3 regions of the Pectobacterium aroidearum genome follow, and region 1 is predicted to be linked to each of the others. Evidence: predicted binding sites of a transcription regulator. Region 1 holds the regulator's gene; each other region holds the start of a gene.
What was found. Region 1 encodes LexA, which represses DNA repair genes until DNA is damaged. Its sites were predicted from a motif close to TNCTGTATGTACATACAGNA; they were not measured.
Positions count from the first base shown of each region.

Region 1 (3,284 bases):
ACATAGACAATACCATGACCATCCTGTGCCAGCTGACGAACGCGTTCGGCGTTATGGACGTTGATCCCTTGATAAAGGCGGTTCCACGTCCAGCTTAAGACGCGATCCGACAGACGCACGGCTTCGTAGGAGAAGTCGGCGGCGATTTCTTCCATCAACGCAATGGCGTTCTGCTGCGCTTTTTCATGGGAAATCTTCTTACTGCGCGCCTCATCGTCTACGGCCTTCTTGATCGCTTTGGAATCCAGCAGCTTATTAAACAGTTCCTGACGTACCGGCAAGCGTGGGCCAACTGCCGCCAAACGCTGGCGGGAGAAGTGCATACGCGCGACGCGCGCCAGTTTGTGGGCTATGGTTTTGTCAGTGCCATGCTCGGTCGCCATATAGCGCAGCGACACCGGGCTGGAGAAGCGAACAAAACTGTCACGCCCTAGCCACAGGACGGCGAAGAATTTCTCAATGCCGTTGAGCAATCGCAGGTGTGGTGTAGCCTGAGAATGGCCTTCCCGACCCGGAGAACGTCCAAACATCACGGAAACCGGCACCATCTGCACGTCTAAATCTGGATTGGCGCGATGCAGATCCAGATAGTCGTGGAACAGCTTGACGGATTTCTGCTTGGGAACGTAATAGCGGAAGACGCGCGGCCCGTCATTAATAAAGACGTGGCTGGGAAGTTCGACGCCGTTGAATTCGAACGATTGCGAGGGATCGGGTAACCCCAATGCCAGGCATTTCGCGCGTAGCGTCAAGAGATCCGCCTGAGAGTTATAAGGCAGAACATAGAGTATAGGACGTGAGGGATCTAACCCCAACTCGACCACGGGATCTGCGGGAATAACTTTACTTTTAACCAGCAGTTTTAGTGGGAGATTCAATAATTTATAGTAAATTTTACGCCAACCTGACATAACAACTTGGAGCCTCTTGTTAGCAATGCGCCGCAAGGATACCAGAAACTGCGTCGGAAATCTGTGGTGGTGAGACAACGTAAGCGCGTTAAAATGCGAACTATTTTACGTAAAGAATGGAGGATAAATGAATAAAGCAACGGGGATGACCCGGATTATTAAGGCGACCGGTTATTCCCTTAAGGGGCTGAAGCAGGCTTGGCAACATGAGGCGGCATTTCGTCAGGAAACAATATTGACGATTGTCGGCGTGATTATTGCGTGTCTGCTGCCGGTTACGCTGGTCGAAAAGCTGCTGCTGATCGGGTCTGTGGTATTGATTATGCTTTTTGAGCTGGCTAACAGCGCCATTGAAGCGGTTGTCGATCGTATTGGCCTTGAGCATCACGAATTATCCGGTCGGGCGAAAGATATCGGGTCGGCGGCTGTTTTTGTTGCCATCGTGTTAGCGGCTGTCGTGTGGGGTAGCATTCTCTGGCAACATTTTGCCTGACGGCACGCATAAATGAATAAAAGTCAGAGGCTTTGCCTATATCTCCATTCCCAATTGTGGCGTACCTGTATATACTCACAGCAAGACTGTATAAACAACCAGGGGGCGGAATGAAAGTATTAACAGCAAGGCAGCAGCAGGTTTATGACCTGATCCGCGATCACATTGCGCAGACCGGAATGCCGCCAACGCGCGCGGAAATTGCTCAACAGCTGGGGTTTCGCTCTCCCAATGCGGCTGAAGAACATCTGAAAGCACTGGCGCGTAAAGGTGTGATTGAAATCGTATCGGGTGCTTCTCGAGGTATTCGTCTGCTGATGGAAGAAGAGACGGGTATTCCTCTGGTTGGTCGCGTGGCCGCAGGTGAGCCTCTGCTGGCGCAGGAACATATCGAATGTCACTATCAGGTTGACCCTGCAATGTTCAAACCCAGCGCTGATTTTTTGCTGCGCGTGAGCGGCATGTCGATGAAAGATATCGGTATTATGGATGGCGATTTACTGGCCGTGCATAAAACGGAAGATGTACGCAATGGTCAGATTGTCGTCGCGCGCATTGACGATGAAGTGACGGTAAAACGCCTGAAAAAGCAGGGCAATATGGTGCACCTTCTCGCTGAAAACGAAGAGTTTGCCCCCATTGTTGTTGACCTGCGTCAGCAGAGCTTTTCGATAGAAGGCTTAGCGGTTGGCGTGATTCGTAACAGCGACTGGAGCTAACGGTCATAGAGATGCACTGCTCGTCTTTCTGGGTCAGTGCATCACGTTTTTGTGTTAATCGCTTTATGTGTGAGTTGCTTCATGTGTGAGTGCCCCGCGTGTTAATCTGCTAGTTGTATATATTTCGTTACATTTCGCGTGTGTTTTCTCTTCTCTCCCTTACCGCCTGTTTTTCCATTACTTTTACGGTCATTTTTCCTTTCTTGGCGCCTTCGCTAGTTACAGATTCCTTATTTTTAATTTTAAGTAAAATATTCGACTATAATTTTTATCAAGGTAAGCATTTTTATCTCGATTGAGCGTTTAGTCATTAAACATTAGCCATCACATTTAGGTTAGCCTGGCAGATCGAGGAAGGGCAGTGGTGCAGAGCACCGTGATGGTTCACAGAATGATGACTCTGCTTACTGAACAATTTATCTGACACTGACTGACGCCTACGTCGGTAGTGACGATTCATTTATGCGCAATACACCTAAGGTACGGAGATTCTGATGAATAAAGACCAAGCCAGCGGTAACTGGAAACAGTTTAAAGGTAAAGCGAAAGAGCAATGGGGCAAATTAACGGATGACGATCTGACGGTCATCGAAGGTAAGCGTGACCAACTGGTGGGGAGAATCCAGGAGCGTTACGGGTACGCAAAAGAAGCGGCAGAGAAAGAAGTGAAACACTGGGAAGAGCATCACAAATATCACTGGTAGTGAACGTGATGCTAAAAAACGATAGCCCTGAGGGCTATCGTTTTTTTTATATAGAAAAACCTTGTCAGGCAGAAGGCCCCATCAATAAGCGCTAGCGTTTTTTAATCGGAACCGTATGGTCGTGATCGCAATGATCCGGCTGCTTGCATGATGCCACTTCCTGACAGCCTCCACACAGCCCGTGCGCTTCCACAACGCTGTGGCGCAGCGTAAATCCCGACTGCTGTGCCAGGCTACGTAATGTTTCTTCCACCCCTTCGGTTTGACGTTCCGTAACCTGTCCGCAGCGGTCACAGATGAAAAGGGCAGACGTATGGCTGTGGTCTTCGATATGGTGACACAGCACGTAGCTGTTGTTTGATTCGACTCGATGAATGAAGCCTTGTTCCAGCAGAAAATCCAGCGCGCGATAGACGGTCGGCGGTTTGGCCTGGGGCTCGGAAACTCGCAGCAGATC
Region 1 covers NZ_CP166097.1:4,432,716-4,435,999, reverse strand. Annotated here, with positions in the region: gene plsB (glycerol-3-phosphate 1-O-acyltransferase PlsB) at 1-911, opposite strand, end outside; gene AB8809_RS19960 (diacylglycerol kinase) at 1,039-1,404, shown strand; gene lexA (transcriptional repressor LexA) at 1,515-2,123, shown strand; gene AB8809_RS19950 (CsbD family protein) at 2,618-2,827, shown strand; gene zur (zinc uptake transcriptional repressor Zur) at 2,919-3,284, opposite strand, start outside.

Region 2 (3,284 bases), 2.4 Mb from region 1:
CTTTCAACGCCTGCTCAGCATGCAGGCCAAAGCCTGTCAGCAACTATCTCAATCCATTCTGCTACAGCAAAAATATCAGCATGACAGCCGCCTTGAACGGGCTTTCGTGCATATCGAGTCCGCTATTACGCGCATCGCGGCCAGCAACATGGCAGATGCCGCACAACTTAAGGCGCTCACATATTTATTAAATAATCTGCGCGCCATTGACGCGCAGTTAGCGACTATCGAATCCGAACAGGCCATCGAGCAAGAAAATAACCCGGAAAACACGCTGGCAGACGACAAAATAACGGGTTGGAGCGACATCCGCTTACGTATTAGTCGCCACCTGACGCCCCAGTCAGCGCTGTTTCGTCATGCTATCCGCATGTCCGTACTCCTCTGTAGCGGCTACGCGTTGATTCAGATAACGGGTTTGCAACACGGTTACTGGATCCTGCTGACCAGCCTGTTTGTTTGCCAGCCAAACTATAACGCCACCCGGCGACGGCTGACGTTGAGGATTATTGGCACATTGACCGGTATTTTACTCGGCTTGCCCATTTTGTATTTCGTCCCATCGCTGGAAGGGCAGCTCACGCTCATCGTCATTAGTGGCGTACTGTTCTTCGCCTTTCGCAACGTGCAGTACGCGCACGCAACCATGTTTATTACGCTGCTTGTCCTGCTCTGTTTCAATCTATTGGGCGAGGGCTTTGAAGTCGCGGTGCCACGTATTATCGATACCTTGTTGGGGTGCGCCATCGCGTGGGCTGCGGTGAGCTTTATCTGGCCGGACTGGCGCTTTCGCGGTCTGCCCACCGTTATCAATAAGACTCTGGACGCCAACTGCCGTTATCTTGATGCGATTATGGTGCAATATCATCAGGGGAAAGATAATAGCCTGCCTTATCGCATTGCCCGCCGAGATGCGCATAACTGTGATGCAGAGCTGGCATCTGTCGTGTCTAATATGTCTTCAGAACCTCACGCGACCAGAAATAAGCTGGACAGTGCATTTCGCTTCATGTGCCTGAATCATACGCTGTTAAGCTATATATCAACGCTCGGCGCGCACCGTGGGAAAATTACCTCATCGGAAACGCTGCAATTGCTGGATGATGCCGTGTGTCATGTTGATGACGCGCTACACTGTAGCGAAGAGGAAAGCTCACGCATCAATCAGGGATTGAAAACTATTACCGCCAGCATTCAATCCCTTTCGCCTGAGTCAGACAGTAAAGAATCATTGATTATTCAGCAAATCGGTCTACTGCTCGGCCTTCTTCCTGAACTCGTACAGCTCAAAAATGACATGATGAGACAGTGAGAATAAAGCGTATTTCTTAGTGCTTTGATCCTTTAGAGACAGCATTATTTTTATACCACTCCAGCAGTTCGTTGCGGATACCGCGAGGGAGTGCCTCCTGATGCGTGCCACAGATGGCGCCAGCAAGCGCCAACAGCACGTTAACACTCAGATTAGCGCGAACCTTCCTCAACTCGAGATAGCTATTTTTAGCGCCATAATGCTGTAATTCATCCACATTCCTTATCCCCGCTTTCCACAGTAGTCGTTCAATATCGTGGTTAAGATTCGGGAGATCTTTTAAACGCCCGCTCGTACATTTGAGGGCCTGATCATGCTGCGCACCGGTCAACGCCAGTCGGGCAAAATATAATAGCGTTTGCGGTTCTTGCCATAATGCTTCATCGACAAGGAAGTAGTTCAGCGGTAACGGCATTCCGCGTTTGGTATAAATCAGATGAGGCATATCGCGCTGCTGAAAATATCTTTCATCTTTCTTACTGGCACGCAGATAAAGTTCCCCTTCCGAGACCAGTCCAAAAATCGTTTTATTTGCTGCGATGCTGTAGCCACCAAATTGGGAACGTGAAGTGATATCCCCCAAAGATGAAAAAGAATGCTGAGATTGCAAAATCCTTTTTTTGCATAATTGCTTCATTGCCATAATCCTTAGTATTGAAATGATCTCTTCCTGAACAATTAAAAATATCTGTAGCAGGAACAAATAATTAAGCACAGCCCCGATGCGGCTTCAAACAGTAAATGTGTTTACTGTCTCTTGCATAAGGAATATGCGAAGCGCTTTCAAAAAAATCAGGTTGATTTTCACGCACACAGCAGATACTGTATACCCATACAGTAACACTATGGGTAGCACTCATTATGCGTACGCAATCAATCAGCTCTCACAACGTTCAGTCGTCATCGTTTTCTGCAAATCAGCATACTGCGGAAACCTCGATCAGCGCGGGCGGAATTATCAGCGAAATCGTGTACAACGCCGATCAGCCCATAGTCACACACCTGCTATTACCGCTTTTACAGCAGTTAGGTACGCAATCTCGTTGGCTGCTATGGCTTTCTCCTCAGCAAAAATTGAGCCGCCCCTGGGTACAGCAATCTGGGTTACCGCTGGATAAAATGGTACAACTCCACCACATCAATCCGTTGTTCACGGTTGATGCAATGGAGAGAGCATTGCTGACAGGAAATTACAGCGCGGTGTTGTGCTGGTTACCGCACGAATTAACGGAAGAAGAGAAAGTTCGGCTACGGCACGCAGCCCAGGCAGGAAATACGTACGGCTTTATTATGCGACCAGAAAGCACTGGCGGTGACGCCTATAGACTATTTCCCAGCCTTAAAATTCATTCGACATTGTATCATTAAGTAAATTAAGAATTTTCTCAGCTCTATCTGGTTATCTACTGTACAGATCGCCGCAGAGCGGTATTCTGCGGGCTTTTGACGTGTATTTAGCACAGCTAAAAGGCGTAAGATCTGTCAAAAGCATCTACTATTTGTTAGCAAGTATGTATGAATCGTGCGGTTTTCTTATGACGCAAATCACATCATACTTGTAACTTTCTCATCACGTTGTAGACTTTAACTCGCTGGAGTTGCTCTTTTATAACGTCAGTTGACTGACAGTAAGTCATAAATAAGGGCAAAGTCTCCAACCAAAGGATTTTAACCAAAGGTTTATTAGCCCATCAGGTTAATTACCGATTTGGATGATAATGAGGCGTAAAATGAAAAAAACAGCTATCGCAGTTGCAGTGGCACTGGCTAGCTTCGCGACTATCGCGCAAGCAGCTCCTAAAGACAATACCTGGTACACCGGTGGTAAACTGGGTGTGTCTCAATTCCACGATACTGGTTTCTACGGAAATGGTTACACCGGTGTCAACAACAACCCAATCAAAAGCAAGTTAGGCGCTGGTGCATTTGTTGGTTATCAAGCCAACCCGTACCTGGGTTTTGAACTGGGCTA
Region 2 covers NZ_CP166097.1:2,063,672-2,066,955, reverse strand. Annotated here, with positions in the region: gene yccS (YccS family putative transporter) at 1-1,312, shown strand, start outside; gene AB8809_RS09535 (TfoX/Sxy family DNA transformation protein) at 1,329-1,949, opposite strand; gene sulA (SOS-induced cell division inhibitor SulA) at 2,174-2,680, shown strand; gene ompA (porin OmpA) at 3,043-3,284, shown strand, end outside.
Region 2: the regulator LexA is predicted to act here: its motif matches at 2,133-2,152, upstream of sulA (SOS-induced cell division inhibitor SulA).

Region 3 (3,284 bases), 1.7 Mb from region 1:
TCCGCAGGCACGCGCTGTTTCGGGATTTCGATCTTGCGTTTACCGCTGAGGAACTGCCCCGTCAGCGAATCCGGCACCGCCATGATCTCTTCCATCGTGCCTTCAGCGACAATCTGGCCGCCATGCACGCCCGCACCGGGGCCGATATCAATCACATGGTCAGCAGCGCGAATCGCGTCTTCATCATGTTCTACCACAATGACGGTATTACCCAGATTACGCAGGTGAATCAGCGTTTCCAGCAGGCGCTCGTTGTCACGCTGATGCAGGCCGATGGACGGCTCATCCAGTACGTACATTACGCCAACCAGCCCGGCACCGATCTGGCTTGCCAGACGAATACGCTGCGCCTCACCGCCGGACAGCGTTTCCGCCGAGCGGGAAAGCGACAAATAGTTCAGCCCGACATTCACCAGAAACTTCAGTCGATCGCCAATCTCTTTCAGCACTTTCTCGGCGATTTGAGCGCGCTGCCCGCTGAGCTTCATATTCTGGAAGAACGTCATCGCATGACCGATGCTCATATCGGAAATCTGCGGCAGCGTCGTCTGCTCAACAAATACGTTACGCGCTTCTTCACGCAGGCGTGTGCCGCCGCAGCTGGCGCAGGAACGGTTGCTGATGAATTTCGCCAGTTCTTCGCGCACCGCCGTGGATTCCGTCTCTTTATAACGGCGTTCCATGTTGTGCAGCACGCCTTCGAACGGATGGCGGCGTACCGAGGTGTCACCGCGATCGTTGATGTATTTGAATTCGACGTTCTCTTTACCAGAGCCGTACAGAATCACTTTCTGCACCGCGGCGCTCAGGCTTTCAAACGGCGCATCGACGTCAAATTTGTAATGCTCCGCCAGTGAGCGCAGCATCTGGAAATAGTAGAAGTTACGACGATCCCAGCCGCGAATCGCGCCGCCCGCCAGCGACAGCTCCGCGTTTTGCACCACGCGAGCCGGATCAAAGAATTGCTGCACGCCCAGACCATCACAGCTTGGGCACGCGCCCGCTGGGTTGTTGAACGAGAACATGCGCGGTTCCAGCTCGTGCATGCTGTAGCCGCACACCGGGCAGGCAAAGTTCGCCGAGAACAGCAGTTCAGGCTGGGTAGGATCGTCCATGTCCGCGACCACCACGCTGCCGCCGGAGAGATCCAGCGCGGTTTCAAACGACTCAGCCAATCGCTGCGCCAGATCGTCACGCACTTTAAAGCGATCGACGACAACTTCAATGGTGTGCTTTTTCTGCAATTCCAGCTTCGGCGGATCGGACAGATCGCACACTTCCCCGTCGATACGGGCGCGGATGTAACCCTGTGAAGCAAGGTTTTCCAACGTTTTGCTGTGTTCACCTTTGCGATCTTTCACAATCGGCGCCAGCAGCATCAGGCGTTTGCCTTCCGGCTGCGCCAGCACGTTGTCCACCATCTGGCTGACCGTCTGCGCATCCAGCGGCACATCATGCTCTGGGCAGCGCGGCTCACCTACGCGTGCAAACAGCAAACGCAGGTAGTCATGAATTTCGGTAATCGTCCCGACCGTAGAACGCGGGTTATGCGAGGTGGATTTCTGTTCGATAGAGATGGCGGGCGATAGCCCTTCTATATGATCGACGTCCGGTTTTTCCATCAGCGACAAAAACTGACGGGCGTAAGCAGAGAGGGATTCCACATAGCGCCGCTGCCCTTCGGCATACAGCGTGTCAAACGCCAGCGATGACTTACCCGAACCCGACAAACCGGTGATCACGATCAGCTTGTCACGAGGGATTATCAGGTTGATATTCTTGAGATTATGGGTACGAGCACCACGAACTTCGATCTTATCCATTCACACACTTCCCGGAATAAAAACGGTTTGTCATCGCCTCTCGAAGGGAGAGAACCGGTACGAAACGAGCAATTATGGCACAAAAAAAACTGAATGGATATCCAGTATTAAACCCCTTTACCTTGCAAACGCTGCAAATTTTACTTTCATTTCTGAAGCTATTTCGCAGGTATGACAGAGAGTTTTCCACATGGTAAGATTGATCGTTTAGACTTAGAAAATAAATCTACCGATTCATCAGGAGAGACGAGCATGGCCAGCAGAGGCGTTAATAAAGTGATTCTTGTCGGGAATCTGGGTCAAGACCCGGAAGTCCGCTATATGCCGAATGGTGGTGCAGTTGCCAACATCACACTGGCAACTTCCGAATCCTGGCGTGATAAACAGACCGGCGAACAGAAAGAGAAGACCGAGTGGCACCGCGTGGTGCTGTTCGGCAAACTGGCTGAAGTCGCGGGCGAATATCTGCGCAAAGGCTCTCAAGTTTACATCGAAGGCGCACTGCAAACCCGTAAATGGGCCGATCAGGCTGGCGTAGAGCGCTACACCACCGAAGTCGTCGTTAACGTCGGCGGCACCATGCAGATGTTAGGCGGACGTCAGGGCGGCGGCGCACCAGCAGGTGGCGGCCAGCAGCAAGGCGGTTGGGGACAACCTCAGCAACCACAGGGCGGCAACCAGTTCAGCGGCGGCGCACAAGCTCAGCAGCGCCCAGCCCAAAACAGCGCTCCAGCGCAAAGCAACGAACCGCCAATGGATTTCGACGACGATATCCCGTTCTAAGAGTTATTCGTCTATCAACGTCGTTGATCAAAAATAATAGTAAGACCCCGATTTATCGGGGTTTTTTATTTTTTCGGCGTGCAGAAAAGGCACCGGTAAACAATCAACTAAAGAAATTATCACCCGATGTGCGTTTAGTGCTCATCGAGATAAGCAGAGCACAATCTGTACAGTTATTTCTCCATCGCTACTAAAAAATAGCAACGCCCCATCAACGGGGTATAAACGCTATATATGGAGATATAACGTATGGCAAAAAATAGTGCGCTTCGCGCCGATAACAAAAAGCTATCCCACATCCTCGACAGCAAGACATCCTCATCCCATTCTGGCAACGCATCTTTCAGGCTCGCAGCACTTGCTATAACCGTCTCTGGTTTGCTTTTTGCCTCACCGACACTCATCGCAGCAGAAACGGCAACGGCTGCCGATTTAGTGTTACGTAACGGCAATATCTACACCGTTAATCAAGGCCAGCCGTGGGCAGAAGCCGTCGCGGTACGCGATGGTCGTTACGTTTTCATCGGTTCAAATGCACAGGCCGCGGAATTTATCGGTCCGAAAACACAGGTGGTTGATCTTGAGGACAGCATGGCAATGCCGGGGATTAATGACGTCCATGCTCACCCATTAGACGGCGGCTATGAAGATATTTACTCCTGTAACTTCGCGCAAACA
Region 3 covers NZ_CP166097.1:869,417-872,700, reverse strand. Annotated here, with positions in the region: gene uvrA (excinuclease ABC subunit UvrA) at 1-1,823, opposite strand, end outside; gene ssb1 (single-stranded DNA-binding protein SSB1) at 2,076-2,606, shown strand; gene AB8809_RS03910 (amidohydrolase) at 2,856-3,284, shown strand, end outside.
Region 3: the regulator LexA is predicted to act here: its motif matches at 1,911-1,930, upstream of uvrA (excinuclease ABC subunit UvrA).